Linked DNA regions of Synechococcus elongatus PCC 6301. The protein of the gene in region 2 interacts with the protein of the main gene of each other region in a pairwise test. Links are inferred from orthologs where the notes say so. Each region holds a gene or a part of one and is shown on either strand. Other genes may lie near its edges.

Region 1 (15,665 bases), 370 kb from region 2 along the record:
GCAAGTCGATATTTGGAATAGTAGGGGTAGTGGATGAAGTAGTTAAGGTCGGCGTACCGCCCGTGGAAGGTGTACAGGTACTATTGTTTTGTGTGCAACCAAAAATCCTGAAACCGGTTACACCTGCGAGCAAACTAAGGCTACCAAGGTTAAGCCCAACAGTTGAGTTATTACCTCCACCAGAAATTGAGGCAATTGAGATAGAAACGGGAGTCGGCGCAGGTGATGGGCTTGGCGTGGGCGTGGGTGTCGGCGTAGGGCTAGGTGACGGAGTGGGAGATGGGCTCGGCGTAGGCGTGGGTGTCGGCGTAGGGCTAGGTGACGGAGTAGGAGATGGGCTCGGCGTAGGCGTGGGTGTCGGCGTAGGGCTAGGCGATGGGCTAGACGCAATATTGGCAGGATCAATCGCGCGAGCAGCAACAATATTCGTGACGCAGTCGGTACCTGGAGAACCTCCATTCCCTACGTTTCGCAAGAAGGCAATCAAGACTTGAGCCGATCGCGGATCACTTGCTTCGTAGCGAACAACTAAACCGTTTGTTCCACTAGTTGTTGCTGAGCCCGAAAAAGGTGAAGTAATTGCATTGGCATTAAGATTGCTACAAACACCGCTTGCCGTAGGGTTAGCATTTGCAACTCGATCAACGAGCAGGTCAGTCACGGTTGTGGAAGAAGTGAAATCATATTGACCAGAACTGTTAATCTCTGGGCCACATCGATAAATCGCCCGAGCATTACTAGTCGTTTGCCAAGGAGCAGCTGGAGTAGCAACGGCGTAGTCGATAATTCTGACTGCGGAAGTGCTCGTAGAGTTGCTCGGATCAGGTACTCGAATACTGAGGACTGGCGTTACTCCGTTACAGGAACGAGAGCTTGAACTCACAACAGCATTGGCCCGCCTAATTTCATTACTAATAAAATCTAAGGCTCGATTTTGAATATTCCTTTGAGCTGAGTTGGTAGAGCTAACACGATCGACATCGAGATTAGTCTTAAGCAGATAGCCTCCGCCCAAAATCACAATGATACCAATGGTACTGGCGACCAATAACTCGGTAATCGTAAACCCTTGCTGCGATCGCGCTTCATCCTTGGGTACTAGAGCCCAATAGATTCTTAGCAAGGCACTTAAGTTATCGCTCTTCATGGATATGCCTGTAAAAACTAGTGATCAGTTGAATGAAGGTTTTTAAATGGCAGTTGAGCACCAACCGACGACGTCCGGCACCACTTCCGTCACATACGATAAATTCGGTGATAGACCAGATGAAGTATAGGCCAGACGTAACACAGAGAAAGATGAGGCACCCGGGACAGTCGGGATAGAGGAAGTTCTAGTGATCGTCACAGTCGAACGATTTTTACTTGTAAATATATTGTCAGAGAAAGCGGGTAGGCTACTTGAAAGTAATTGTGCCAGCCCAGCATTAGAACTTGTACTGTCACAGCGTTGTTTCAAGCTGGGATTAGTTGGAGGATTGCAACCGTTGTAGCTCAAGGGAGAAGTTGAGCTTCTACACAGTGCACTAGCAACATCTCGGACTCGCTCAACATCTTGGTTAACAATCCTCAGAAATTGCGACTCTTCGACAGAGGTGCCCTGAGTTCGAGCATTAACCACTAAAGCAGCAGTTGTTGCCTGAGCGATCAAAATGGTCAGGATGGCAGCAACGATAACTTCAGTTATGCTAAAGCCTCGTTGAGAGCGACGCCGCCGGCCAAGGGATTTGTAAGGCTTGGTAAGAAAACTCAATCCCACTAGAGATTGCCTCCCTTTTGCCATGATGTTGCACTCCGCAGTGAAACTAAAGTCGTGATCTCATTGAGATTGGGAATTAAGCCATCAATTCGGGCAAACATATCATAAGGAACGACAATTTCTGCGTTATTACTGTTAGAGCGATCCCAAATTCCCACATAGAGTGGCCCATAAACATCTGGGTTAGTACGACTTTTCGGCGGACCACCGTTAATCCCAGCACGGGCTTTGGGAGCTACGATAACTGCTCCTTGAATTTTGTCACTGTTGCCACTTAAGGTAATGTTTTGATTGCCGGTGGCAGTGGAAGGCAAGCCATAAAGAACTAGATTTTCTGGGTAAGGAAGAAAGGTAGCCGTAGGAAGGTCTGCATAAAGTTGAGTAATAGGTCCAGTGATATTGCCTTCAAAGTAAATTGCAACTCGCTTACAGCCGGAATTGGTATTGACAGGCAATCGATCAGGAGTGCTGATAGCTCCCCCACAACTGTCATTAATGACTTTTAAATTGGCAGGAATATCATCAACTCGAATGTTGATAAACTTATTGGCATCTGTATTAGGAAAATCTGCAACTCGTAAGAGTGGGGGAGTTCCAAAAGGTTGCGCTTGACCTTTACGGTCGTAGAAACCATTCGCTTGGGTTGCTCCAGAAGATGGCCAGACTTTTGGTTCCGGGAATGGAACTGAAGCTGGCAAGGTAATAACGGCCCCTTCAACAGTACTGTTTGGACCTTGCCCAGTTTGGCAATCCCGGCAATAGACGTTGGCGCAGCCCTGAGTAGCATCACTGGAGAGGACATCATTGTTGCCAAGGTCAATTGACCCGGCAAAGAGTGCAGCATTTCCTAGTGCATTGCGAAGAATGGGGGTTCCATTCTCAGGGAAAAACTTTTTCTCAATTTCGGTTCTTCGACCTGAGGTATCACCAGAGCTAGTACCTGTTCCACCTTGCATCACGATAGTTGCAGGGGTTTTTGGATTAGTTGTTAGATCCGGTGGGGAATAGCTCTTCAGTCTCCACCAGATATTGTTTGAAGTAGAAGCAATTGTTGTAGTCCCGGCTGTCAAGTCATTTAGCTGCTGCTGGGTGGTAACTGCTGGGGTAATACCACACCCTCTTACGTTGTTACTGTTCTGATTGGCTGCCGAGTTGATATTACTGATCTCTGTTGTCCAAGTAGTTGTGTCTGAATCTCTATCAAATCTTTTGCTTGCTAATGACTGATAAGGTCCGTTGTTGAGAACGGCATACAAGCGCTCGATCCCAATTTCGGCTGCGGATTGAGAAAGATTTATCGTCGTTGTCTGCAAACTACCTGCTCGCTCGGCAGCAGCTCGGATGCTGACTGAGGTGATGCCAACCGCCAAAATAAGGCTCAAACCAATGACGGTCGCCAAAATGTACCCACCGGGCTTACGGTACCGTGCCTTAGGCGATCGCCTGATCAACCACGCCCGCACAAGTTGGATAGGTCTCACCATCACTGCAGCCTAAGCACCAGAGACGAATATACCCAAATCTTAGTGAATTTTTGCTGCTAGCGGTAGACAAGTACAGTTCACTAGATTCTCTAGGCGATCAAAAATCGCTAAATACTTAGCATTACTCATTTATCAAGGGGTCGAACGATTGGAAGCAACAATGCTTGCACAACTCGTTGCATTTCCTTGAATACCTCGATCAATTTGCATCCCCAGCAGAATTTGTGCGGAATTAGTGTTCACGACGTTACTGGCAGTACGGAAAAAAGCACGCAGGCCTGCTGTATTGCTGCTGCTAACAGCGTAGGCCGTCGGGACAGCACCACATCCATTGCTATTAGCCACCAGGGTAGCGCTGCTCAAGCCATCCAAAATCACTTCTTCAACGTCGCTACCTGAGCTGTAACGTCCAGTGGAGGTATCGATTGGCGGGCCACAGCGATATAGCACGCGATCGCCCCGCCATGGGTTGTTGGCATTGCCAACCGCATAAACAATATTGCGATTGCTACCATTCACCGTTGTTTGCAGCCCCAAGACTCTCGTATAGCTACTGCACAGGTTCGGTGTGTTATTCGGCGCGTAGATTAAGTTGGCTTGACGGACTTCACTACTGATGTACTCCAAAGCTCTCGTTTGAAGATTGCGTTGAATTGCGGCTGATGACAGTTCGCGATCGACTCGGAGGTTGGTCACTAACGCATAACCGCCCGCCAAAACAACCAACACGCCAATAATACCCGCAACTAGAACCTCGACTAGAGTGATACCAGCTTCACCATGACGCTGTAAAAACCATCGCCAAAAGAGGCGTTGCGTACTCATCTCGATAGTTCTCCTGTTGCTAGGCTACGAGTCATACTGACTACTGAGTTTCAGGATGAAAGAATGAATTAAACGAATGCTATGGACATGCTAGAAAGGGCAAACCTTTAATCTAGTAGAAAGTTTAATACTAGGGTTAATTAACTTATCCTTGACACGAGCCTACTGCATCAGGAACAAACTCGGTGACAAAAGCCGGTGCAATTGTTGTACTTCCTCTAGTCAAGTCATATCTAACCTTCAATACTGACTGACTCGATTCTGCATAGCCGGCATCTCCTGAGTTGAGAGGACGATCGGGAACAAGAGTTTGTCGAGATATAGTCCAAGTCTGTCCATTCACAATCACAGTCTGGCTCGTAAAATTAGGGACTTGCGCTTGGAGAAGATTACCAAATCCGGGTGTGGTGCCCGTTGCCCGGCATCTTTCCTGAAAGATAGTTCCAGCACAGTCACCAAAAGGACCATAGCTCAGGTTGTTAGGAGAAGTTGTTGCAGTGCGATCAAAGTTAGGATTACGGCAAAGATTTCGATTGATAGCTCTAACTTGCTCTAAATCAGCAACAATGGCATTTTCAAAAGAGTTTTCAGTGCTGGCCCGATTTTGAGTTTGGACTGAAATTCTTAAAGCAGCCGCAGTTGCTTGAGCTAAGAGGACAGTCAGAATAGCAGCGACTAGGATCTCGACCAGTGAGAAGCCTAACTGCGACCGGCGCGATCGTTTATGAATTCTCTTCATGGATTAAACGTACCCCCTGCTCTCCAAATATCTAGGAAGTTCAGGCGAAGGACCGTTGGACGGGGTGAATTGTAGAATTCTCTTGCTCTCTCAGCAATGTCGAGGGGAACAACAATCTCAACGTTATTACTACTAGAGCCATTCCATTCCTTTGACCAGACAGCACCGTAAAAGTCTGGGTTGTTAGACCCCCCGTTGACGCCTACTCGTGCGCGGGGAGCGACCACTAAAGCACTGGTTACTCGCGAGCCACCATTGATAGTAATGGTCTGATCAATGCCAGAGGCAGTGTAGTCACCAGGCCGACCAAAAATCACAAAGTCTTCCGGCTCATTAACCGTTGTAGTCCCAGTGGGCGAGTTTGTATGCAAGAAATCAGCATTCACGTCACCCACGACATATAGATAAACTGGCTTACAGGTTGAAGTTGGGACGGGGGTTACACCTTCGCAGCCAGGCGTATTGACGCGAATAAACTCATTACCGTTGGTTGTTACATCCCGGACTAAATAGTTGTAGGCTCCATTTGCTCCAATAACATCAGTTGAGCGCGGAAGAGTGATACTTCCTGTGATATCTGGATTCAGCCGTAAATCTAGCGGGTTACTTGGGCTTAGCCTACCCCCTAAGTCATTGTAGAACCCAGGATTTAGAGTAGAAGAAGGTGCCGCAAAAAGAGCTGCAATTTGCAAGTTAGTTACTGCAGAAAAAGGAATAGGGATTGTTGGATAACCTGGCCATACCTTAGGAGCTGGAAAATTAGTATTCTGATTCCAGTCAATGCCATTACTTAGTAGAGAGTTCCCATCGGCGTCGGGTGTTGTTGCACGATAAACCAAGTCACCATCAACAACACTTTGAGGGTTCTGGCCAAAATTATTAATACCGGTACAAGTTAGACAGTAAACATTAGCGTTACAAACAGATTGTCCTGTATTTGGATCTACGACAGAAATTACATCGTTGTTCCCTAGTGTCACACTGCCCGTCAGCAGTGCAGGAAACGTAGAAGCAGTATTAAAGGCTGTTACTCGACGTGTGGCGTAGGTTCGCTCAACTTCTGTTCGTATGTTTGAGCTACTTGTACCTTGGAAACCCCGCATGACGACCCGGGCTGTATTGTTAGCCTGAGGCTTATAGCTAACCAACTGCCAACTCAGCTGACCACTATTTCCTAAAGTACTCGTTCCAACTGTCGTGAGGATATTAAAGTCTGGAGTTGGAGTTGAGCAGGGATTAGCGTTAGCTGTCCCTCCCGAAGTCAGAACTGTTCTGAGTTGTGCCCAAGAACGAGTTGCGGTCGTTGCAACTCCTGTCGTTGTATCAGGGAACGCCGCTGAGGCATAAGGTCCAAAAACTCCATTGAGATTAGCAAAGAGGCGGTCTTGACCGATTTCTGCTGCTGAAAGGCTCAGATCAACACTATTCCGCTGGCTCGACCCAGCTTTTTCACCAGCACTCCGGAGCGCTAGGGCAGCGACACTAACCCCTAGAACTAAGGCAAGGACAATTACGATGCCTAGGATATAGCCGCGATCGCTGCTGTTGCGTTTTTTGTGGACCCATCGTCGAGCCATAGACCGTCTGGCCCTCTTCTCTTAAATCTAATTCTATTCTGCCGGACTTTAGTCAACCTGATCCGTAACTAGCTACACGGGATACAAACCTTGTTCAAACACGGCGTTTACCAAAGCGCTAGGTCAAGTCTCAATGAAGCTTTGCTGCCAGTCTTCAGGATTATTAAATAAATAAGAACTAAGGCTGTTCTGTCAGGTCATCATTCCTAAATTTATGATTTTCATCAATCTCTGATCAGGTCCCTGAACTGTTGCGATCGCCAACTCTGCCTACAATGAGGGGCGTATTGCTCCTCGGATAAGCCCCATGGCTGCAGCCCTCAAGAAAGGATCTTTGGTTCGTGCGATCGCCGAGCAACTTCAAGGCAGCGTCGAACTGTTGGCCAGTGACGGTCGCATTCCCAGCTATGTGCTCGAAACCAACGGCGAGATCTTGGATATCAAAGGCGACTATGCCCTTGTTCGCTTCTCGCGCCCAACGCCCAATGTCTGGTTGCGACTCGATCAACTGCAATCCGCTGCATAACTTGGGGTTCACTGCGAAGGCAGCGATCGCCCCAGTCTCCAGCAGTCCTAACCTTTCCGAGAGACACCACTATGCGTTGGCTCCTGAGTCAGCTTTTGCTCGTCCCCATGCTCTTGAGTTCGAGTATCGGTGCTGCCTTTGCTCAAACTTTTGACCCTCTGCTCGATTCCGAAGGGGTATTTCCCACCGGCCCAGTCAAAAAACTCGGCGATGGCGAGCTGACCTGTGCCCAGCTCTACACCGAAGTGCAGGATCTGGAAACAACGATCCGCGATCGCCAAACCCAGTACGAAGCTCTGATGGACAAAGTCAGTCGCACGAGCCGCGCCATGACTTCCTCTGCTGGTGGTATTGGGGGGGCATCCAGCGCCATCAGTACGCTTAGTGGCCTCGCAGGTTTGATTCCAGGTGCGGGCCTGATTACTAGTACTGTCGGCAGCCTTGCCAGCTCTGCAGCCCAAGCCGCCGAATTCAGTGCTTTGGAAGCCCAAATAGCTGAACTCGAGACCAGCCAAGGAGAGTTGATGAAGCTTGGCGGTGAACTAGGGACGGCGACCGCCCGCCGCGAACATTTGACTGACTTATTCCTGAAGAAGGACTGCAAAGTCTCAGAGCTGCAGACGCCAGCTTCTCAGCCAGCACCAAGCAAGCCCTCACGACTCAAACCCCGCCAGCCGTAGGTTCTTGGCACTGCAAAATCCCCTGCCTCTCAATTGCTGCGATCAAGATCTTCGCAGTTCAGCTTGCTCTGCAGCCTAACTGTTGCGGCTGTGCCGCTACGAGCAGGTAGCTTGGGCCACTGTGATTGTGGAGATCGAAGACTGGGGCACAAGCGAGTACTGCGCTTTAGGGTCTGCTTTCCAGCAGCTCGGCCTGCACCATCTGAAATGGCAATATCAGTCCGATCGTCGCAGTCGCAATGAGCGGATTACAATCGCAAATCCACACTTGGTGGTTGGACAGCTCTTGGATGAGAGTCCTAGCCTGAAGTCGTGCTTCGAGGAGGCTCTCGCGGCTGGCTACAAATACGGTCGCTGAGCAGCTGTTTCCCCCTTGCCACGTTTCTCGAAGCTTGTGCTTATGCTCTCAGCACTCTTCGACCCCGAGCTTGATGTAGGGACTGAAGCTTAGCTCAAACGCCCTCACTCTTTCGGAAGCGCTCAATCAGGTCTAGCGCCCGCTCCAGGCGATTGCCGGCTTCGGCATCAATCCACTGAATCGATGAATCGGCCCGGAACCAAGTGCGCTGCTGTTTGGCATACTGGCGCGTCTGCAGGACGATTTGCTCTGGCAACTCTGACCGACTCAAACTTCCCTGTAGAAAAGCACAAACCTGGCGATAGCCCAGGGTATTGAGCAGCGGCAGATCGCTACCGTAGCGATCGCACAATCCTTGCACTTCCTCAACGAAGCCCGACGTTAACATCTGCTGGGTGCGCTGCTGAATCCTGGCTTCTAAGCGATCGCTATCCAAGCCAATCTGCAGAATTGGATAGCTCGGCGGTTGCTCCTGCTGCAGATCCGTCAGGCGATCGCCACTGACATAGAAGACTTCTAAGGCTCGCAAGGTCCGAACGCGATCATTGACATGAATTCGGTCGCCAGCCACCGGATCAACCCGCTGTAATAGGGCATGACAGAGTGGCTGACCTAACGCTTGAAGTTGCGATCGCAGCTTAGGCTGCGGTGCAATGCGGGGAAAGCGTAAACCGTTGACGATCGCTTTGATGTAGAGACCTGTACCCCCTACCAACAAGGGCAGCATTCCTTTTTCCTGGAGTTGCTGAATCAGTGGCACTGCACAATCTTGATAATCCCCAACGGTAAAAACTTGGCGGGGATCACAGAGATCCATTAAATAGTGGGGCACCTGCTGCTGCTCGGCAGGGGTGGGCTTGGCGGTGCCAATATTAAAGTCGCGATAAACCAGCCGCGAATCAGCACTCAAAATTGGGCTGCCCAAACGCTGGGCGATCGCGATCGCCAAACTCGATTTTCCTGCCGCCGTTGGCCCACAGAGGACAATCAAACCTGGTTTCAAACGCGATTCCATCTCCACTGCGATCGCGCCTTGAGAGCCATCCAGAAGCGGCTTTAAGGCTTTTGTGCTAGTATTTTGATACTTTTTGGGCTTAAAAGCTCAGCAAGGCCGGTTTTTCAGGAACAGGGGCGCGGCATTCATGGCCAACGAGTATGGCGCGAGTCAGATTCAGGTTCTCGAAGGACTCGAGCCGGTTCGTAAGCGTCCCGGGATGTACATCGGGAGCACCGGGCCCAAGGGCTTGCATCACCTAGTGTACGAGGTGGTGGACAACGCCGTCGACGAAGCCTTGGCGGGCTACTGCAATACCATTGATGTTCGTCTGCTCGAAGACGGCTCCTGCCAAGTCACCGATAACGGTCGCGGCATTCCCACAGATATTCACCCCCAAACCGGGAAGTCTGCTCTCGAAACCGTGCTGACGATTCTGCACGCGGGCGGCAAGTTTGGCGGTGGCGGTTATAAGGTGTCGGGGGGTCTGCACGGCGTCGGTGTGTCTGTCGTCAACGCCCTCTCAGAATATGTCGAAGTCACCGTGTGGCGGGAAGGCAAAACCCACCAACAGCGCTTTGAACAGGGCAACCCGATCGGGGAGTTGCAAGTTGCCCCGGATGCCGACGATCGCCGCGGGACACAAGTTCGTTTCAAACCAGACGCCACGATCTTTTCTGAAACAACCGAGTTCGATTACGGCACCCTAGCAAGCCGATTGAAGGAGCTAGCCTATCTGAATGCGGGCGTCCGCATCGACTTTACCGATGAGCGGCTGCAGCTCACCAAGAATCACGAGCCCCATCAAGAAACCTATTACTTTGAAGGCGGTATTCGCGAATACGTCGCCTACATGAATACCGATAAACAGGCGCTGCACTCAGAGATTATCTTTGTGCAATCCGAAAAAGATGGCGTCCAAGTTGAAGCTGCATTGCAATGGTGCGTTGACGCCTACAGCGACAACATTCTGGGCTTTGCCAACAACATCCGCACGATTGACGGCGGCACCCATATTGAGGGGCTCAAAACTGTTCTGACGCGGACGATGAACACGATCGCCCGCAAACGGAATAAACGCAAGGATGCCGACAATAACCTGTCGGGCGAGAATATTCGCGAAGGGTTAACAGCGATCGTTTCGGTCAAAGTTCCGGATCCGGAATTTGAAGGGCAAACCAAAACAAAGCTCGGCAATACCGAAGTTCGCGGCATCGTCGATACGCTCGTGGGCGAAACGTTGACGGAATATCTGGAATTCCATCCCAGCGTTGCCGATTTGATCCTCGAAAAAGCGATTCAAGCCTTTAATGCGGCTGAGGCAGCGCGACGGGCACGGGAATTGGTGCGTCGCAAATCAGTGCTGGAATCTTCGACATTGCCCGGTAAATTAGCAGACTGTTCCAGTCGCGATCCCGGTGAATCTGAAATCTTCATCGTGGAAGGGGATTCGGCAGGTGGCAGTGCTAAACAGGGGCGCGATCGCCGCTTCCAAGCCATCCTGCCTCTGCGCGGCAAAATCCTCAACATCGAGAAAACGGACGATGCCAAAATCTACAAAAACACTGAGATCCAAGCCCTGATTACAGCGCTGGGCCTCGGAATTAAAGGGGAGGAATTTGATGCTTCCCAACTGCGCTACCACCGTATTGTGATCATGACTGACGCGGACGTCGATGGTGCGCACATCCGTACCCTCTTGCTCACCTTCTTCTATCGCTATCAGCGATCGCTGCTGGAGCAGGGCTACATCTACATTGCCTGCCCGCCGCTGTACAAGTTGGAGCGGGGACGTAATCACTACTATTGCTACAACGAACGCGAACTGCAGGAACGGATTGCGACGTTCCCTGAAAACGCCAACTATACGATTCAGCGCTTTAAAGGCTTGGGCGAAATGATGCCTCAGCAGCTCTGGGAGACAACCATGGATCCCGAGACCCGCACGATGAAGCGTGTGGAAATTGAAGACGCCGCTGAAGCCGATCGCATTTTCACAATTTTGATGGGCGATCGCGTTCAGCCCCGCCGCGAATTCATCGAAACCTACGGCCCTCAGCTCAGCATGGCAGCCTTGGATATTTAGAGTCCCAGCCCGTCGCAATTCCTCATCAGTCTTGCTCTGCCGCCATAACGAGTCTTCAGCAAACAGCAGTCGGCTAAGGCATCCTAGTGCCGGTCAATGCGGCGTTTGTTGGTGCCCATAGCATTCTGCAGGAAGGTTAGGACGATTTTTGAGTTGGTTGGTTTGGATTCAACAGCCTCTGTCCGTGGGGGTGATTGCGCACCCCCACACCCACGCACTGGGGGACTCGACTCCCCCAGCCCCCCGCAACAAGATTTCGGGTGCGACTGATCGGCTGGATCGCGATCGCGGCGGGTAAAACTTGCCGGTGGTGACCACGGGTTGGAGACTAGGCAGCTTAGACACAAAAGTCCTGATTTTCTTGCTAAATGCAATACAGCCAACTCGTTGGAGCGCCGGCTGCTCCTAGCCCAGATAGGCTTGCTTGACGCGGGGATCAATCAGCAGATCCGCTGCTGGCCCTGAGAAGAGCAGTTGTCCTGCCTCCAGAACGTAGCCGCGATCGGCAGTCTGGAGCGCCAAAGTAGCATTCTGCTCAACCAAGAGAATCGTCATACCTTGCTCACGCAAGCTGCGGATGACGCTAAAAATCTCTTGGACGATCTGAGGAGCTAGGCCCAAGCTCGGTTCATCTAACAGCAGCAAGCGAGGACGACTCATCAACGCTCGGGCGATCGCCAGCATCTGTTGCTCGCCGCCACTGAGGGTACCAGCCGGTTGATTCTGTCGTTCCCGCAGGCGCGGAAAGCGATCGAATTGCAGCTCTAGATCCGTTTGAATTCCAATGCGATCGCGCCGACAGTAAGCTCCAAGTTCCAGATTGATCCGCACACTCTGACGAGCCAAGACACGGCGACCCTCAGGACAATGCGCTAGTCCTCGTCCCACCAGTTGCGGCGCTGGGATCAAACCCAGATCCTGCTGGTCGTAGTAGATCCGGCCTTGTTGAAGCGGCACAAGGCGAGAAATTGCCCGTAGGGTCGTGCTTTTGCCGGCGCCATTCGCCCCGATTAGCGCCACGATCTCGCCCGGAAAAATCTCGAGCGTCAAGTCAGTCAGGGCGACCACAGCCCCATAGTTCACTGCGATCTGACTCAGTTGCAGCAGGGGCTCACTCATCGCCTAGGTATGCCTCAATCACAGCCGGATCCTGGCGAACCGTGGCCGGATCGCCAAGGGCAATCAATTGCCCAAAATCCAATACCGCAATGCGATCGCACAGACCCATCACCAGCGGCACATGGTGCTCAATCAAAACCACCGTCAGCTGGAATTGCTCCCGAATCGCCCGAATGCGATCGCTTAAATCCTGTTTTTCCCGAGGGTTGAGTCCAGCTGCAGGCTCATCCAACAGCAAGAGTTGCGGCTCTAGCGCTAGCGCACGGGCAATTTCCAAACGGCGGCGATCGCCATAGGCCAAACTGGCAGCGGGCTGATCCGCTTGATCGCTCAGCTCGAGCAACTCCAGCAATTCCTGCACACGGCGGCGATCGCCTCGACTTTGACGGGTCGCTCGGCTCGACCCGATCAGCTCATCCCACAGAGAAGTACGAGCTTGCCGATGACGCGCCACCAGCACGTTCTCGAACACTGATAGCTGATTGAACAGCCTCAGGTTCTGAAATGTTCGGGCAATGCCCCGCTGCGCGATCTGATCCGGTCGCTGGCGATCGAGACGATCGCCCTGAAAGCAAATCTCACCGCCGCTTAACGGTTGTAAGCCGGTGATCAAGTTGAAGAGCGTTGTCTTGCCCGCACCATTGGGGCCAATCAGTCCAAAGATCTCACCCACTTCGACCTTGAAGGAGACTTGATTGACCGCAACAAGGCCACCAAAGCGGCGCGTCACTTGCTCGAGCTGCAGGAGGCTCATGAGGTCCTCCGTCGGCGTGGCTGGCTGGCGCGGGGCTTGATCAATCCCTGCGGGAAATAGATGCTGCCCAAGACCAGCAGCAGCCCAAAAATCAACAGGCGACCGTCCTGCAAGAGGCGACTCAGTCCCGGCCACAAGCCCGGCACCGAACCGATCGCCCGCAATAGTTCTGGCAAGGCAGTCAGCACCATCCCGCCCAACACAGGGCCAAAGGCACTGCGCGATCCGCCGATCAGCACAAAGGCCAGAAAGGTGATGCTGGCATCAAAGGTGCCTTGGCGCGGGTTCCAGGTATTGAGGAAGTGGGCGCTAACCGCTCCGACAAGGCTGGCCAGAACCGCCCCCAGCACAAAGGCCAGCACCTTGTAGCGGGTTGTGTTGACCGCGATCGCACTGGCTGCGAGTTCATCTTCACGGATTGCGGCCAGCACTAGGCCAGTCCGCACCTGTTGCAGGCGCCAGCAGGCAGCAACTGCGATCAGCAGCAGCGGCAAGGCAATCCAGAGGTAGCCAACCGCCGAGCTAAAGGGCTGGGGAATCCCAAAAATGCCGACGGCACCGCCCGTGATCGAGAGATTCAGTGCGACAACCCGCACAATTTCCACGAGCGCGATCGTGGCGATTGCCAGATAAATGCCGCGCAGCCGCAGCACCGGATAGCCGACCAGAAAGGCGAGAACCGCCGCCGCGATCGCTGCAAGACCCATCTCTAGCAGCAAAGCCCCAACACTGTATTCAGGGCTGGCAGTCAGACCTTTCGTCGAGAGGATGGCCGCCAGATAGCCGCCCAGAGCATAGAAAGCGGGCGATGCCAAGGATAGTTGTCCTGCCATCAGCGGCAGATAGACTGACAGACCCAGCGTCGCGCCCAGCAGCATCGAAACCAACAGAAACCCGTAGGTGGCGACCACATTGCCCATGCTCTACACCTTCTCTGTCCGAGCACGACTAAACAAGCCCTGGGGACGGATCAAGAGCATGGCAAATAGCAGCGCAAAGGCAACGGCATCGCGATAGCCCGACCATTGTGGCGGCACCCAAGCTTCCGCCAGACCCAACAACAAGCCGCCCGCAATCGTGCCGGGAATATTGCCGAGTCCACCTAAGACCATCACACTCAGGCCTTTCAGCCCGTAGGCAATCCCGAAATAGGGGCCGGTGATACTGACACTGGTACCGACCAAGGTGCCCGCCAAACCACCAAGGACGCCACTCAGGAAGAAGGTCAGCCGGATGTAGCGATCGGGATCGATGCCCAGCAGGCTAGCGGTGGTGGCATCTTCGGCAACAGCTTTCAGGGCATGGCCAACGCGGGTGCCGTTGATCAGCCAAGTCAGCAGACTGAACATCGCGATCGCCACGACAAACAGGATGATTTGCACCGTGCGGATCTGGATCGGGCGATCGCTGCTGCCTAAGTTGATGGCACTGGGTAGGTCGCCGTAGATGTTGCTTGGGAAGGTGTAAATCTCGGCTCCCACCAAGATTTGAATCAAATTGACGATAAACACCGCCACGCCAAGGCTGGAGATCAGGGTTAGGAGGGGATCCGCTTGGCGGCGGCGCAGGGGACGAAAGGCCACTTGCTCAATCAAGAGGCTGGCACCGCCGGCCAGCAAACTGCCGAGCAGCAGAGCCAAGGCGAACGGCAAACTGAAGGGCAGCGCGGCATTGGCGAGCAACCCGTTGAAGCTGAAACGCCCACCCACTAGAGCGTAAGTCAGGTAGGCACCGAGGGTAAAAACGGCACCATGGGCAAAGTTAATGACCCCCAGGATCGAAAAGACCAAGGTATACCCCAAGGCAAACAGGGCATAGACGCCCCCGATGGCCAGACCATTGATCAGCGGTTGCAACCAATCCATTAGGGCAACAACTCAAAGTCGCCTTGACCGTCGGGCTTCATGCGAATCCGCGCCACGTAGAACTGCTCTTGGTTGACTTCACCGCCAGGTGTAAACGAGAGACGCCCTAACGGCGTGTCATAGGTGCCCGTCAGCATCGCTTGCAGCAAAGCTTTACGGCGCTCCGGTAGGGGAAGGTCTACCACCGGTTGCTTTTGGTTGACGCGGTTCAGTGATTCTGCAATCACCTGTACTGCTGAAAAAATCTGGGCACTAAACTGCGAGGGCTGTTTACCAAACTGGGCCTCGTATCGCTGGCGAAAGTCCTTGTTGACGGGGCTATCGAAGTTGGGACTGTAGGTTTGGGCGACGATGATACCGTCGCAGCGCTGCTGGCAGACGGGGAACACATTCGGCGTATTGAAGCCGTTGCCGCCGACGATCAGACCGCCATAGCCTAGCTCTCGCAGTTGCCGCACGAGGTTGCCACCATCGGCTGCTAGCGACGAGAGCACGATGATATCGGGCTTCTGCTGGAGTGCTTGACTGATCAAGCCTTGAAAGTCGCTGTCACTGACTTGGTAGCGCTGCACCAGCGTCAGATTCAAGCCAGCGTCTTTGACCGCTTTTTGAAAAACTTCTGTCTCCGAGCGCGAGTAAGCATCATCTTGGGCGTAGACAACCACCACCCGTTGCGCTTGAGGATTGAGCTTGCGGGCTGCCGCGATCGCTTGGGGCGCAACGACGGCGGCCGGAGCCGAGAGGCGGACGATAAATTGGCCGAGTTCTGGAATTCCCTTGGCGGTATTCGAGGCGGCTAGGACAGGCACACCGGCGCGTTCAGCGATTGGATCGGCTCCAAAGGCTTGCTGCGACAGGGTCGGACCAATGATCGCGACCACTTCATTGACGTTGATCAA
Region 2 (15,920 bases):
GAGCTGACCAAAGCCTTGGCGGCCTACTTCTTCGGCAGCGAAGAAGCCATGATCCGGCTTGATATGTCGGAGTACATGGAGCGCCACACGGTCAGCAAGCTGATCGGTTCGCCTCCAGGCTACGTTGGCTACAACGAAGGCGGCCAACTAACCGAGGCCGTGCGTCGTCGTCCCTATACTGTCGTCTTGCTGGACGAGATCGAGAAAGCCCATCCCGATGTCCTCAACCTGCTCTTGCAGTTGCTCGAGGACGGTCGTCTGACTGATGCCAAAGGTCGGACCGTGGACTTCAAAAACACCCTGATCATTCTGACTTCGAACATTGGCTCGAAGGTGATTGAGAAAGGCGGCGGCGGTCTCGGGTTTGAATTCTCTGGTGTCGATGAGGCTGAAAACCAGTACAACCGCATTCGCTCCCTAGTGAATGAGGAACTGAAGCAATACTTCCGTCCTGAGTTTCTGAACCGTCTCGACGAAATCATCGTCTTCTGTCAGCTCAACAAGGAAGAAGTCAAAGAAATCGCCGACATCATGTTGCGCGAAGTCTTCGGTCGGATGCTCGAGAAAGGCATCAGCCTCTCAGTTACCGAGAAGTTCAAAGACCGCTTGGTGGAAGAGGGCTACAACCCCAGCTACGGGGCTCGTCCCCTCCGTCGGGCAATCATGCGCCTGCTCGAAGATTCCTTGGCGGAGGAGTTCCTCTCCGGCAAACTGCGGGAAGGTGACACCGCCGTCGTTGACATTGGTGAAGAGGGCAAGGTTCAAGTTCTTGCGCAAGAGAAGCGTGAGCTACTGCCTCAAGCCGTTGACTAAGTCTGTGAAGTTGATCAGTTGTTGATTCACTAAGGTCTATCCAAAGTTCTGGATAGACCTTTTTTCTGTGCGCAATCAGCGATCGCAAAAAACAACCTCTCCAAGCCGAGAGGTTGTTTGAGCTTCAATTGTTAGCAACACTCAGAGAATTGCTTTAGCGACGAACAACTTCACTGGCGATTTGGACAAAGGGATCAAGGCTTGGCCCCGGCAGACGACGACCCGTATTGATCGTTGGCACGCTGAGGTCAGCAGCAAAGGTGACGTTAGGAATTTCTTTGGCTGGCGTCTCCTCTGCCACAGGTTCGGGGGCAGGAGTAGCAGCGGGTTCAGGCGTCGCTACTCCTGCTGCTGCAGTCGGTGTTTCTACAGCTGCTGCAACCGGAGTAACGGCGGTTTCCACAGCAGCAGTTTCGGTGCTGGCAGCACTTGAATCAATTTCAAGAAAGAATTTTTCTTTTTTGCCGAATAGTTTGTCGAGGACCATAGAACTTTCTGCTCCTGTCAATTGATCACTGCCACGCAGCCTGATTATCGAACCCGCGATCGCGTCGCTTCAAGACTCTTATCAGTTTCGTTACATCTGTTTACATCTAGACTAAAGAGCTATCAAGGGAGTTAAACACCTAAGCGCCAGTGGAATCCCCAACTAGGGCAAAGTCTTGAGCGCCAAAAATTGCCTCCGGGTGCCGATAGAACTTAAATTCCAGCAAGTTGTGGAAGGGATCTTCAAGGAAAAAAGTCCGGTGTTCTAACAAGCTGTCAGGGAAGCGCAACCGTGCCGGTTGATAAAAGCTGAGATTCTGCTGCTGGGCGCGATCGAGCAAGGCATCCCAATCCACTTCATCAGTAAAAACCAGCCCAAAGTGACGCGGATAAATGCCATTCTGTGGCGTCAGGGGCGATCGGCTCAGGTGAGCGACAATTTGGTGGCCTGCTAGATCCAAAATGAGCGAGGTCGGCGACCCTCGTCCGGCACGACAGCCCAAACCCTGCACATAAAATTGCTTAGTCAGGGCAAGATCACTGACCGGAAATGCCAAGTGAAAAAGAGCGGCAGCCATCATCGGTTGCTGTCAAAGTTTTGCCCTTCATCCTAGCGATCGCCCCTAACCATGACACTGCTTGAGACGGAACTCGACTGGCTGACTGCGATCGCAATCAACGGAGTATTACTGGCCTTCGGGCTGCGATCGCGGGCAAAATTACTGACCCGTGAAGGTTACCTCCATGCGGCATTTCTGGGCGTATTGATTTGGGGCAGCTTGCAGGCAGCGGGCTACATTTTGGTCCTGCTCTACCTAGGGATTGGCTCACTCTTGACCCGCTGGGGCAAAGCTCGCAAAGAGGCGGCCGGCATTGCGGAAGCAAGGGAAGGTAAGCGTGGCCCTGAAAATGTCTGGGGCTCTGCGTTGATCGGCACAGCAGCCGCACTTGCAGCTTGGTACTGGCAGGATTGGCCAGCGATCGCCGACTTAGCAAAACTCGCTTTCGTCGCTAGCTTCGCCACCAAGTTGGCGGATACAGCAGGGAGTGAAGTCGGCAAAGCCTTCGGCAAACGCACATTTTTGATCACAACCCTACGACCAGTGCCAGCTGGAACCGAAGGCGCAGTCAGCTTAGAAGGAACTGTTGCAGGTTTGGTTGCAGCCCTAGTGATGGCTAGTTTTGGCTGGCTGTTTGGCCTGATCTCTACCACTGCGATTGCAATTTGTGTCCTCGCCGCCTTGATTGGCACCACGGCTGAAAGCTGGATTGGTGCGACCTTCCAAACCCGTTGGCAGTGGCTTAGTAATGAACTGGTCAACGTCATCAATACGCTGATTGGTGCGATCGCAGCCATGCTGCTGGACCTGCTGATTTAGCGACAGAAACGCTCAACGCAACGGAGAAACAGCTCAACGCCCAGTGCTAGTGCCGTCTCGTCGAAGTTAAAGCGGGGATGGTGATGCGGAAAATTCAAGCCGCGATCGAGGTTGGCGCTGCCCAAAAAGAAGTAGCAACCGGGCCACCTTTTGCAGGAAGTAGGACATGTCCTCTGCGCCCATCGTTTGGCAGTCGGGCACCACACCAAGAGGCGGTTCTAGGACTTCTTCCGCCACGCTACGAACTAGAACGGCGATCGCTGAATCATTGATCACTGCTGGATAGAGCTTGCGATAGTTCAGCTCGTAGGTGGCACCGTGACTATTGTAAACACCCGCCACGATCTGCTCAATTCGCTCCTGCAAAAAGCCCTGATAGCGATCGTCGAAGTAGCGAACAGTGCCTTTCAGTTGGGCGCGATCGGCGATGACGTTATAGGTCGTGCCTGCATGGAGTGAGCCGATCGTCACCACCGCTGAGTGGAGTGGGTCAACATTACGAGACACAATGCTCTGCAACAGCGTCACGATCTGCGAAGCCACCAACACGGCATCAATACAATTTTGGGGAATGGCGGCATGGCCACCGCGCCCTTGAATCGTCAGATCAAACAACTCCACTGCTGCCATCAGTGGGCCACTGCGTACGCCGACTTTCCCGAGTGGCAAGTAATTCCAGAGATGGAGACCAATGATCGCATCTACAGCCGGATTCTCCAGAACCCCTTCGGCAATCATTGGCGCGGCACCGCCGGGACCTTCTTCTGCTGGCTGAAAAATGATTTTGACGCGACCAGCAAAGTCGGAATTGGCCTGCAGACAAGCTGCTGTTCCTAGCGCGATCGCCACGTGGCCGTCGTGACCACAGGCATGCATCCGCCCATCAATTTCCGAGCGATAGGGAATCTCATTTGCTTCCAGAATTGGCAGCGCATCCATATCGGCTCGAATCGCCAGCGTCGGTCCCGATCGCTGCCCTGCAATTTCTGCAACGATGCCCGTGCCAGCAACTCCAGCTTGAAAGGAAACGCCCAGTTCCGTCAGTCGAGCAGCAATAAATGCTGCGGTCTCTTGCTCTTGAAACCCCAGCTCTGGCCGGCGATGCAATTGCTGTCGCCAGGCCACAATTTGCGCATGGCGATCGCGCACTGCGGGGCGAACCGTTTCCGGTAACTCCTGACTAAGCAGCAGCATGATGGTGAGCAGGCAAGGGCTTTGCCCCACGCTAGCACGGCAATCCCAAGGCTTTTCGAGTGTCTGACAGTGCGATCGGGGTTGGGTATGCTGCAGATAATCCCGGATGGCTAATTGGCATGAGCGAGACTCAGGAGCGCTTACAACGATTGCGAGCTCAAGCGGCAAGTCTCGTTTTTTATGCCGGGATTTTAGAGTCTGCGACTGGACGTGCTTTTTTAGAACTGCTTGACGCACTGAGTCACCAACAACCACTCGCTGCAGTCACGGCCTACAGCACTTGGCTAGGTCACCTCTTGGCTAGCCGACAAAGTTGGCCACAGTGGCTAATGCACCACATTCGCAGCGATGACAATCCGTTTAGCCGACAGGCGCAATTTGCGATCGCCAGCAGCTTACCTGAGGTCTGGCAGCAAAGTGCCTGCCAAGATCTGCAAACGTTGCAGCAACTAGCCAGTGCTCCCCCCAGACTGTTAGCTCCGATGGTGCAGGCACTCGCAGATCTGCCCACCCCCCCGCCACATTGGCTAGAAGAAACCCGCGATCGCGAAGCGCAATGGGCGGAAACTGAAGACTGGGCCATGCTGTTGCCAGACTTGATCCAGCATTATCAGCAGCGGGGGGTCGGGTTCTTCAATCGCTATTGGGCCTTGCGCTGGCAGCAAGGACAACTGCACGGCATTGAGCATCCCGATCCAATCCCCTTATCCGATTTAGCGGGCTACGAGCTCCAAAAAGAGACGCTCAAACGTAATACGGAATTTTTGCTGGCAGGGCTGCCCGCCCAAAATGTCTTGCTTTACGGCAGCTGTGGTGCTGGGAAATCCTCAATGGTCAAAGCTCTGATTAATGCCTATGGCGATCGTGGCCTCCGACTGATTGAAGTGGGTAAAGCCGATCTCAGGGAGCTGCCTCAAATTTTGGATCAGCTGCGGGAATCTGCTCTCAGTTTTATTGTTTTTGTCGATGACCTGTCCTTTGAAGAAGATGACGAAACCTTCAAAGCACTCAAGGTTGTCCTAGAAGGCGGCTTAACAGCACGGCCACCTAATGTCGTAGTTTATGCCACCTCCAACCGTCGCCATCTGGTACGGGAATATTTTGATGAGCGCCCCAACCCAACAGAAGCCAATGAGGTTCACGCCTGGGATTCGGTACAAGAGAAACTCTCCTTCAGCGATCGCTTTGGCTTGACGCTCACGTTTGAGCCCGCTGATCAAGACACTTACTTGGCGATTGTTCGCCATTTAGCTAGCGAAGTCGGCTTGACAATGCCGCTCGAAACGCTGGAATTTCGCGCCCGTCAATGGGCAACTCGCCACAATGGGCGATCGGGCCGTACCGCTCGGCAGTTCATGGACTGGCTGATTGCCGAACAGAGCCTGCCCAACCCTCTCTGAGGGGCTGGCAATACTCTGCTCTGATGTACAAAAAAGGGGCCGTAAAGCCCCTGAATCCATCGAAATCAGTAGATTAGTTAGGTTCGTCGCTCGCGATCGCATCCTCACTAGTCTCATCCAGCTCTTCCTCGCCGGGTGGCACGAGGGCAACTGCTGCGAGTACGTCATCGGCATCCAAGCGTTGAACACGAACGCCTGTGGCAGCGCGGGATTGCTGCGGAATCGCATCGCTGGCTTGGCGAATGATCACGCTGCGTTGACTGATCATCACCAGTTCGTCACCACTTTCGACAATCCGTAATGAAACCAGCTCATCTTGCTTGCTGCGGAATTTAATCGCCCGCAAACCCAGACCTGCTCGTTTCTGCAGGCGGAACTGATGCACAGGCACCCGTTTCCCTAACCCTTGCGCTGTCACCACCAGCACCCAAGGTCCGGGACTTGCAACAACTTCTACGGCATCATCCGCTTCATCCTCATCGCCTGTTTCGGTCATGTTGGCCGTCAGAGAAGCAGGCAACACATCCATCGAGATCAAGGTGTCGCCCGACCGCAAGGACATTGCCCGTACACCGCGCGTGGCCCGCCCCAAGGGTCGCAGATCATCATGGCTGGCGCGGAAGTGGATGGTCATCCCCTTGCGGGAACCAATCAGAATGCTGTCTTCCGGTTTCGCCAGTCGCACCCAGCGCAGTTGGTCACCTTCGGACAGGGCGATCGCAATCAGACCGTTGGAACGAATGTTGGCAAAAGCGGAGAGCGCCGTTTTCTTGATGTAGCCGCCCTGAGTCAGCATCACCAGATATTCATCGTCACTGAAGGCGCTGACCGGCACGATCGAAGTGATTCGTTCTTCGCGGGGAATCGGCAGCAATTGCACGATCGGCACACCCCGCGCATTGCGAGAGGCCGCCGGAATCCGGTAGGCCGGCAGATTGTAGACCACCCCGCGATCGCTGAAGAAGAGGATGTTGTCGTGGTCACAGCAAGTCAAGAAATGCTCGACACTATCGTCATCCTTCGTCTTCGCCCCTGCTTTACCCCGTGTTCCGCGACTTTGCGCCGTGAACTCGTTGACCGGCATCCGCTTGATATAGCCCTGCTGAGTCAACAGCAGGATCGACTTCTCGTTGGCAATCAGGTCGATCGTTTCTAGTTCACCGTCTGCTTCCAGCAAGGTGGTGCGGCGCGGCTCTTGGAAGCGCTGCTGCAACTGCTCCAGCTCGGTTTCGATGATTTCCAGCACCCGCTCGCGGCGGGCCAAGATATCGCGATAGTCTTCGATGCGGCGCTGCAGATCCTGGTGTTCCTGCTCGATCTTCTCGGCTTCCAGCGCCGTTAGTCGCCGCAACTGCATCTGCAGAATGGCGTCGGACTGGACTTCCGATAGACCGTAAACGTCGATCAGTTCCTGTTTGGCTCGTGGGGCATCCGCCGATCGCCGAATCAGTTCGATGATCGCATCGAGATTCCCCAGCGCAATCAGCAACCCTTGCAGCAGGTGGTCGCGCTCTTCAGCCTTACGAAGTTCGTAGCGCGTCCGTCGTTCGATCGTCTCGATCCGGAAATCAAGGAAGACTTCTAGCGATCGCTTCAGGGTCAGTAGGACCGGCTCGCCATCCACCAACGCCAGCATGTTGGCGCTGAAGTTACTTTGCAGTGGTGTCTGTTTGTAGAGGTTGTTGAGCACCACCTGCGGGTAGGCGTCGCGCTTCAGTTCAATGACAATGCGCATGCCATCGCGATCGCTTTCGTCGCGAATGTCGGAAATACCCTCCAAGCGCTTCTCGTTGACCATCTCAGCAATGCGCTCAATCAGCGCTGCCTTGTTGGTCTGGTAAGGCAACTCCGTAATGATGATCGCGTCGCGCACCGGACGTCCTGGGGCTTCGATCGTGTCGATCGTCGCCACACCCCGCATCGTGATCGAGCCTTTGCCAGTCAGGTAGGCATCACGAATGCCCGCCGAACCCAAGACTTGGCCGCCAGTAGGGAAGTCTGGCCCCGGGATGTGGCGCATCAGCTCGCGATCGCTGATCTCGGGGTTGTGGATCAGCGCAATCACGCCGGCGATCAGTTCCGTTGGATTATGGGGCGGAATGTTGGTCGCCATGCCGACCGCAATGCCGGAGGAACCGTTCAGCAGCAGTTGCGGCAGCCGCGCCGGCAGAACTGTTGGTTCCTGTTGCGAGCCGTCAAAGTTATCGCTGAAATCGACAGTTTCGGCTTCGATATCCTGAAGCAAACCATCAGTTGTCAGCGGCTTCAGGCGCGACTCGGTGTACCGCATCGCCGCCGGCGGATCGTTGTCGATCGATCCGAAGTTGCCGTGGCCATCGATCAAGGGCGATCGCATCGAGAAGTCTTGGGCCATGCGAACCAAGGCGTCATAGACCGCCGTGTCGCCGTGGGGGTGATACTTACCGAGCACTTCCCCGACCACCCGTGCACATTTTCGGAAGGGGCGATCGGGCGTCAGGCCCAGCTCATACATCGCGTAAAGAATGCGCCGGTGCACCGGCTTGAGGCCATCCCGAGCATCGGGCAGCGCGCGCCCGACAATCACGCTCATCGCGTACTCGAGATAGGAGCGCGACATTTCGTTGCGCAGGTCAGTCTGGATGATGCGCTCCTGGGCACTCATGGGCGGATAGTCTCCAGTACTGAAGTCGGGAAAAGCGGCGAAAAAAGCGGCCTAAACTGCCGCAAAATCAAGCTATTGCAAGGCTTCTTCGCAATCTCATTCTATCATGCGACCCCTCTTTTCTAAGGCGATCGCTGAGCGGTAACCCCCTCCGGGTGCGCTTCGGTTTCCCGCCCCCCCATTGCCGATCTGCCAGGGAATGATCGAAGTGTTCTCCAGTGGAGACCTCATGATGTTGCGATTGCTGCACTGGCGATCTGCCGTCCCCGATCCAGCCCTTGCTTGGACTCCGATTGTGATGGGCACAGCGCTGCAGATGGAGGAAACCCCGACCACCCTGCGGCTCAGCTTGCCGCTCAATCAGTGGGATCCCAAAACTATTCGGGTTCAAATTGAGGACAACTGCCTGCGCCTGCAAGGCTACAACCAGCTCTGCAGCCCCTACGGCTCGCGCTGGCAAGTGGCACAACAATTGTTGACTTTGCCCTGTCCAGTGCGCGCAGACCAGTACCTGACTGCAGTGGAGAGCGATCGCTTGGTGCTGACCTTGATCAAAGTGCAGCCGCAAGCCTCCCTAGCCGCACAACCCTTCCAGATCTGGGAACTCTGGAAACAGGCCTGGCAACGAGGCCGGCACCGTTTGGGTCAGCAACTCAGACAGTGGAGCGATCGCCTACTCACGCCCTGAATCAATGACTTTCAGCCCTTGAGGACTTTGAATCATGACTCTCACCCTTCAAGACCGCATCACCGAAGCTCGCAGCGAAGCGCACCAAACCTGCGCCACCTTCGGCAAAGATGATCCGCAATGCCGCGTCGCTTGGGACATCCTCGAAGAACTGCAAGCTGAAGCAGCCCACCACCCCGAAAAAACGCTGCGGGAGAAAGCCTATCGCAACTACTGCGATGAATTCCCCAATGCCGACGAATGCCGGATGTACGACGTTTAGGCTCGCACTGAAACCGCAATGATCGCGGCTAAGTGTTGGGCAGTAGCGCCTCCACCCAAACCCGCCGATACAGAGGCGTACTATTGCGGCTAGAGTACCGCGGCTCAACCGATGCCAAGGTCTCTAGCTGTTTTTGTGCTTGGCTTCGGGAGCAATCCAGCAGTTGTGCAGCCAGCGGCAGCGGTAGCCATTCCTGCCCGAGTCGCTCCAGGATTACCTGATCCTCACTGTCTTGGATTTGCTGCAAGAGCAGAGCCAAGAGTTGCCAGCAGGCTTCAACATCAGCGGCCGCCCGATGGCTTTGCCCCACCGGAAAACCAAAGTGCTGAACCAATTGGGGCAGACTCCGCGACGGTAGGTCAGCTAAGAGTTGGCGTGACATTTGCACGGTGCAAAGTTGTTCTGTAGGCGATCGCTCGAAGTCCAAGCCCAGCTGCTGATATTCCGCTGTCAGGAAGCGGTAGTCAAAGGGCAGATTGTGCGCCACCAAGATTCCGGTCTGAAGCCGTGGTAGCAAGGGGGGCAGCACAGATTCTGGCGGATCAGCGGTCGCAATCAAATCCGTTGTGATGCCGGTGAACTGGGCGATCGCCTCGGGGATCGGGATGCCCGGATTGAGTAGTTCCGCCTGTTGAAACTGGATGCCTTCAGCAAGGGTCGCTTGCAGAATCCCCAGCTCAATTACCCGCGCCTGCGGCGGCTTAAACCCCGTCGTCTCGACATCCACGACCGTGAAAGTCGCCGCAGCAAGGCTGCGGTAGTAAGTCAGCCAATCGTGACTTCGCCAATGACTGCGCATCGGCTAGCGTCCACTGGGCGGTGGTAGTTGGCAGAACGGTCCAAATTGACCGTTGGGCAGGGTGGCTTCGCAGAGTTGCGCCTGTCGCAGATCGGGGCCGATCGCATCCAACAGATAGGCTTCGCGGAAATTTGCGCCCGCCAGTTGAGCGCCCGTCAGCTGAGCCCGCGTCAGAATCGCTCGGCTGAGATTCGCACCCCGCAGATCAGCACCATTCAGATTGGCGCCTGTGAGATCCGCGCCAGCGAGACTACTGCCCTGCAGATTGGCATTGCTCAAGTCGGTGAATGAGAGGTCGGCCTGCGCCAGCATAGCCCCAGCTAACTGGGCATTGGGCAGGCGACGAAACCGCAGATCGACAGCGTAAAAATTACAGCCCGAACACTGGTTGGTTGCAATCAAGGCCTGAATCGCCTCTGGCCCGCGTAGGGGTGAGGCGATCGCCATTGCCAAAAACCACAGTCCAGTCATGGTTAGAGGATCTGCGCCAGAAACTGCTTGGCCCGATCGCTCTGGGGTGCTGTGAAGAAGCGATCGGGCGGGGCTTCCTCGACAATTTGCCCATCGGCCATTAGGACGACGCGATCAGCAACTTCGCGGGCAAAGCCGACTTCATGGGTCGCCACCAGCATCGTCATGCCTTCGCTGGCGAGATCCCGCATCACGTCCAGGACTTCGCGCACCATCTCTGGATCGAGGGCAGACGTGGGTTCGTCAAATAGGAGGATGCGCGGCTGCATTGCCAAGGCCCGTGCGATCGCGACCCGCTGTTGTTGGCCGCCGGATAGCTGCCCCGGATATTTATCGGCCTGCTCAGCAATGCGCACCCGTTCCAAGAGTTGGCGGGCAGTCGCTTCCGCTTGAGCGACGGGCCAACGGCGCACTTGCACCGGCGCCAGCATCAAGTTCTGGAGCACCGTCAAATGGGGGAAGAGGTTGAACTGCTGAAACACCATGCCGACCTCTTGGCGGATGGTGGCAATGTCACGGCGATCGTGGCTGAGACGATGTCCCTCAATCCAAATCTCGCCACGCTGGTGCGACTCAAGGGCATTGAGGGTGCGCAAAAAGGTCGATTTACCAGACCCTGATGGCCCCATCATCACAACCACCTCGCCCCGCTGAACCGTGAGGCTAACGCCGCACAGAGCTTGAAATTGGTTGCCGTACCATTTTTCGACCCCCTCGGCATAAATCATGGTCTCTGGGGCTGAAGCGATCGCAGTCACAGGTTCGGGTTGCCGTCCTAAGGGAGTCATTCGATCGAATTACCGGGGCTAGCGCTGGGGGGTTAGCCGTTGTTCCAAGCGGCGGCTGAGTTGGGCGAGGCCATAGCAGCACAGCCAGTAAAGCACACCCAAGAACAGATAGACCTCGGCATAGCGACCGAGATAGGCCGGATTGGCCAAAATTGAGCGACTGATGCCCAGCAATTCCAGGAGGCCGACAATCGACAGCAAGGTGGTGTCTTGCAACAGGTTGAGGAAGAGGCCCACGATCGCGGGAATCGAGATCCGCAGGGCTTGGGGCAGAACGATAAATCGATAGGTCTGAAACAGATCTAGACCCAAGGCCGCAGCCGCTTCAAACTGACCTTGGGGAATCGCTTGCAAGCCTCCCCGCACGGTTTCAGCTAAGTAGGCAGACAGGAAAATCGTCAGCCCCACGATCGCCCGCAGAATGCGATCGATCCGCCATTCAGAATCCAACATCAGTGGCACCATTACCTGCCCGAAGAAAAGGATGGTGACTAGCGGCAGGCCTCGGAACAGCTCAATATAAGTGACTGAGAGCCAGCGAATGGCGGGTAGCGAACTCTGACGCCCCAAGGCCAGCAAGATGCCCAGCGGCAATGAGCAGACCATGCTGATCAAAGCGGTCGCTAAGGTCAGCAGCAAACCGCTCCAGTCATTACTTGAGACTGGTCGCAGACCGAGTCCCCCTTGGAGCAGCCAAAGTCCTACCAGGAAGAGAACTCCCCAGAGCGTCGGCAGAAAGCGCAACCAAGCTTGTCCCCGACAGCGTTGAGCCAGCCAACTGGCCGCTGGCACAGTGGCTGCGATCGCAGCTAATCCCAGCTTGTGCGGGAACCAAGGCAAAGGAATCCCGGCGATCGCGGCAGCCAGACCGGCCCAGCCCCAGAGCGATCGCCGTTGCCAACGATGAGAGCCCGTCGCCAGACAGCCCCAGGTCAATCCTAAGGTCGGACTGAGTAGCCCCAGCCAAAGCCAAAGGCGCCACTGTTCTGCGGCGGGATAGCGACCTACAAAAAAGAGCGTCCAGTTATCGACCAGTACCGTCCATCGGGCTTCTGTCGTGATCCAAAGCCCTAGCCGCCCCACAACCGTGACAATAATCACCACCAAGAGGAGCGTGATGGCACTGTTCAGCCAGGAGCTAAACAGGTTTTGTCGGAGCCAGGCGATCGGGGTTTGTTGAGGCGTGATCCCCTGGGGCGATCGCATCATCTCAGCGCACTCCCCAGCGTTGGAGACGCTGTTGCAGCCCATTCATGCCTGCCGAGATCACAGCGTTGATCGCGAGATAGGTCAGCATCAGAATCAAGAACACTTCCACCGGTCGCCCAGTTTGATTGAGGGTGGTCTGCGCCGTGGCATAGAGATCGGGATAGCCGACTGCGATCGCCAAGCTCGAGTTTTTAGCAAAACCTACGTACTGACTATTGAGCGAGGGCACAATCACCCGCAGGGCCTGGGGCACCACGATCTGCCAAAGCGTTTGGCTACGGGTCAAGCCCAGAGCGGCGGCCGCTTCCCATTGACCAGCCGGCACCGAGAGAATACCGCCACGAATGATTTCCGTAATAAAAGCGCCGGTATAGGCGACCAGCCCTAGCAGCAGCGCGGTGAACTCCAGCGAGAGCCGTAGACCCCCGCGAATTTGGCCTGGTTGCAGTTGCTGCGGCCAGCTTAGTTGGGTCAGCAGCATCAGCACGGTAACCACCGCGATCGCGCCGTAAAGCCAGCGCCAATCCCGAGGCGATCGCTGCCGTTGGGCGAGCCAGCTGACGAACAAGACCAGGGCGATCGCCAGAATCACAACCAGCCAGCCCGGCGTCTGCGGCCAAGGAAGATAGATGCCCTGTTTGCTGAGATAGAGACTGCCCAGCCAATGCCAAGGCTGCTGGGCGGCCGGCAAACTGAGCAGAATCGGGAAGTACCAGACAATCAACTGCAGCAGCAAAGGCGTGTTGCGCACCACCGCCACATAACCCCGGCTGAGTTGGCGCAGCAACCAGTTTTCGGAAAAGGCCGCAACTCCAGCGAGCGTCCCTATCACGGTTGTCAGGATCAGCCCGATCGCAATCACACGCAGACTATTGACTAAGCCAACGACCAGAGCACGGGCGTAACTATCTGCTGTTCGATAGGCGATCGCCGATTCCCCGATATTGAAGCCTGCCGACTGATCGAGCCAGTCAAAGCTAAGGCTCAAGCCCCGCTGCGATAAGTTGTAGACCAGGTTATCAACCAGCCAGATTGCACCTAGGCCCACAACCAGCAGCACGAGTAACTGCCAGACCCAGCGCCAGAGACGTTCATCTCGCCAGAACGGTCCTTGTAATTTCAGACGAAAGGGCATAGCCAATTAGCGGAACGGCGGCGAGTAGAGCAAACCACCATTCTTATAGAGCTGGTTGAGGCCCCGATTCAATTTCAGCGGCGACTGCTGCCCAACGTTACGCTCATAAATTTCGCCGTAGTTCCCCACCGCTTTGATGGCGCGATAGGCAAAGTCATTGCTCAGCCCCAGCTGTTGCCCGAGTTCACCCTCGAGCCCAAGGAAGCGGCGAATCTCAGGGTTCTTCGAGGTTTTGAACTGATCGATGTTGGCTTGGGTGATACCAAACTCCTCCGCCTGAATCGTGGCATTGACCACCCATTTGACAACGTCAAACCAAGGCGAGTCATTGTTGAGGGTGGCTGGGCTCAGCGGCTCTTTGGAGATCACTGCATCCAGCAATTGGTGCTGATCGGCATCGGACAAGGTCGTCCGACGGGCGGCCAGCTGAGAGCGATCGGAGGTTACCCCCTCACAACGGCCTTGGGCATAGGCAGCGTAGTTGGCATCGGAGTTCGGAAATTTAATCTCCTGATATTGGACACCCAGCTCGCGCATCGTGTCCGCCAGATTGAGTTCCGATGTGGTGCCCGTCTCCACGCAGATTGACTTGCCCTGAAAATCCTGCAGCGATTGGATGCCACTATTGCGCCGCACCATCAACCCTTGGCCGTCATAGAAAGTGGTTGGCGCAAACTCAAGGTTGTTGCCGCCCTTGGCATCGCGACTCAGGGTCCAAGTGGTGTTGCGCGAGAGCAAATCGACTTCACCACTTGCTAAGGCTGGAAACCGTTCAACAGAATCGAGACTGCGGTATTCGATCGCCTTGGGATCATTGAACAGTGCTGCGGCGATCGCCTTACAAATGTCGACATCCAAGCCACTGTAATTGCCCTGGGAATCAAGGAAGCTAAAGCCAGGCAGTCGGCCTTCAACTCCGCAGAGCAACTTACCGCGCGCCTGCACTTGGTTGAGGCGACTATTGCTCTCAGTCTCATTGCCACCCAAGCTACGACAGGCTGCTAGCGGTAAAAAGCAAAGCAGTACCAAAAGAAAGCGCGAGGCGATCGCAGGCATGGGTCCGCCGGATAAAAGGATCGCCTTCATTCAATCACGTCTTGCCGGTTCTACCAGCCTGCCCAGCCAACGGCTGAGCCGAATTTGATCTGCATGGGATCCCAAACCTGATCTGAGAAGAGCATTGCAAAGCACTACGGCTTTCTTTCATTCCTCTTAAGGCCGATCGACCGCCGTGATCCCCTGTCTATAGTCAGGGCAATTCCCCTCTCCCGGCTACCATGTCCAAAATTCGTGTTGGAATTAACGGCTTTGGCCGTATTGGTCGTCTCTGCTTACGGGCTGGATTTGATGATCCGCAACTCGATTTTGTTGCGATTAACGACCTCGTTCCGGCCAAAAATCTTGCCTATCTTCTTCACTACGACTCCACCCACGGCCGCCTACAACAAACAGTGCGGGCAGAAGAAGATCGCATTTGTGCCGGCGATCGCTGCATTCAATGTTTCTCCGAAACTGATCCGGCAGCTATTCCTTGGGGGGAGTTAGGGGTTGATGTGGTGATTGAGGCTACGGGGCGCTTCACCGATTACGCTGCCGCCAGTCGCCACCTGGAAGCAGGCGCTCAACGGGTAGTGATTTCGGCCCCGACCTCGGAGAAAGATCCCGATCGCGTTCCCACCTTCGTCTACGGCGTCAATCATCAGAACTACGACCCGCAACAGCATCGCATTCTCTCCAACGCCAGCTGCACCACCAACTGCCTGGCTCCGATCGCCAAGGTGCTTCAAGAGCACTGCGGGATTGAAGACGGTCTGATGACTACCATCCATGCGGTCACCGCCACCCAACCAACTGTCGATGGACCCAGCCGTAAAGATATGCGCGGCGGGCGCAGTGCGGCTCAAAACATCATTCCGGCCAGTACGGGCGCTGCCAAAGCCGTGGGCTTGGTGCTGCCCGAACTCCAGGGTCACCTGACCGGTATGGCGTTGCGGGTTCCGACGGCGGATGTCTCGGTGGTGGATCTGACCTTCCGTAGCCGCCAATCCACCACCTATGCCGCCATCTGTGAGGTGATGCAAAAGGCGGCCAACACCCAACTCCAAGGCATCCTGGGCTATACCGAGGATGACCTCGTTTCGAGTGACTTTATTGGCGATGCTCGGTCCAGCATTTTTGATGCCACGGCAGGCATGGCTCTCAACGATCGCTTCTTCAAAGTGATCGCTTGGTACGACAACGAATGGGGATACAGCAACCGCATGTTGGATCTGATTCGTTATATGCGGAGCGTTGAGCAGCAGCCAGCCTGGGCTCCGCGTTCTTTGACCCCTGCGTAGGTAGTGCCCCGATGAGTGATTCCACCGCCCAACTCAGCTACGACCCCACCACGAGCTACCTCGAGCCCAGTGGCTTGGTCTGTGAGGATGAACGGACTTCTGTGACTCCCGAGACCTTGAAACGGGCTTACGAGGCCCATCTCTACTACAGCCAGGGCAAAACCTCAGCGATCGCCACCCTGCGTGATCACTACATGGCACTGGCCTACATGGTCCGCGATCGCCTCCTGCAACGGTGGCTAGCTTCACTGTCGACCTATCAACAACAGCACGTCAAAGTGGTCTGTTACCTGTCCGCTGAGTTTTTGATGGG

What was found.
Region 1: the proteins of gyrA (region 2) and gyrB interact in binary tests that used the Escherichia coli proteins (3 or more experiments, as listed by UniProt). The link is inferred for Synechococcus elongatus PCC 6301 from one-to-one orthologs.

The regions. Positions count from the first base shown.
Region 1 is NC_006576.1:1,739,198-1,754,862, reverse strand. The notes cover bases 8,638-11,559. They hold gyrB (DNA topoisomerase (ATP-hydrolyzing) subunit B), read left to right. Parts: upstream 8,638-9,090; coding sequence 9,091-11,028; downstream 11,029-11,559. Other genes in these bases: SYC_RS08610 (ABC transporter ATP-binding protein), read right to left, coding at 11,434-11,559; miaA (tRNA (adenosine(37)-N6)-dimethylallyltransferase MiaA), read right to left, coding at 8,638-8,963. Also shown: SYC_RS08645 (hypothetical protein), read right to left, coding at 1,759-3,159; SYC_RS08640 (PilW family protein), read right to left, coding at 3,376-4,068; SYC_RS13835 (type IV pilus modification PilV family protein), read right to left, coding at 4,214-4,807; SYC_RS13605 (hypothetical protein), read right to left, coding at 4,804-6,384; SYC_RS08635 (NAD(P)H-quinone oxidoreductase subunit O), read left to right, coding at 6,692-6,910; SYC_RS08630 (hypothetical protein), read left to right, coding at 6,982-7,590; SYC_RS08625 (DUF29 family protein), read left to right, coding at 7,673-7,948; more of miaA, read right to left, coding at 8,043-8,637; more of SYC_RS08610, read right to left, coding at 11,560-12,135; SYC_RS08605 (ABC transporter ATP-binding protein), read right to left, coding at 12,140-12,901; SYC_RS08600 (branched-chain amino acid ABC transporter permease), read right to left, coding at 12,898-13,821; SYC_RS08595 (branched-chain amino acid ABC transporter permease), read right to left, coding at 13,825-14,766; SYC_RS08590 (ABC transporter substrate-binding protein), read right to left, coding at 14,766-15,665. UniProt on the Escherichia coli protein: DNA gyrase negatively supercoils closed circular double-stranded DNA in an ATP-dependent manner to maintain chromosomes in an underwound state.
Region 2 is NC_006576.1:1,364,110-1,380,029, forward strand. The notes cover bases 5,132-8,308. They hold gyrA (DNA gyrase subunit A), read right to left. Parts: upstream 7,917-8,308; coding sequence 5,346-7,916; downstream 5,132-5,345. Other genes in these bases: SYC_RS06655 (ATP-binding protein), read left to right, coding at 5,132-5,272; SYC_RS06665 (Hsp20/alpha crystallin family protein), read left to right, coding at 8,146-8,308. Also shown: SYC_RS06630 (ATP-dependent Clp protease ATP-binding subunit), read left to right, coding at 1-813; SYC_RS06635 (hypothetical protein), read right to left, coding at 968-1,300; SYC_RS06640 (VOC family protein), read right to left, coding at 1,440-1,880; SYC_RS06645 (TIGR00297 family protein), read left to right, coding at 1,929-2,678; more of SYC_RS06655, read left to right, coding at 3,992-5,131; more of SYC_RS06665, read left to right, coding at 8,309-8,604; SYC_RS06670 (Calvin cycle protein CP12), read left to right, coding at 8,639-8,866; SYC_RS06675 (3'-5' exonuclease), read right to left, coding at 8,895-9,665; SYC_RS06680 (pentapeptide repeat-containing protein), read right to left, coding at 9,669-10,136; SYC_RS06685 (amino acid ABC transporter ATP-binding protein), read right to left, coding at 10,139-10,924; SYC_RS06690 (amino acid ABC transporter permease), read right to left, coding at 10,943-12,133; SYC_RS06695 (amino acid ABC transporter permease), read right to left, coding at 12,135-13,268; SYC_RS06700 (amino acid ABC transporter substrate-binding protein), read right to left, coding at 13,275-14,354; gap (type I glyceraldehyde-3-phosphate dehydrogenase), read left to right, coding at 14,546-15,607; SYC_RS06710 (glycogen/starch/alpha-glucan phosphorylase), read left to right, coding at 15,619-15,920. UniProt on the Escherichia coli protein: A type II topoisomerase that negatively supercoils closed circular double-stranded (ds) DNA in an ATP-dependent manner to maintain chromosomes in an underwound state.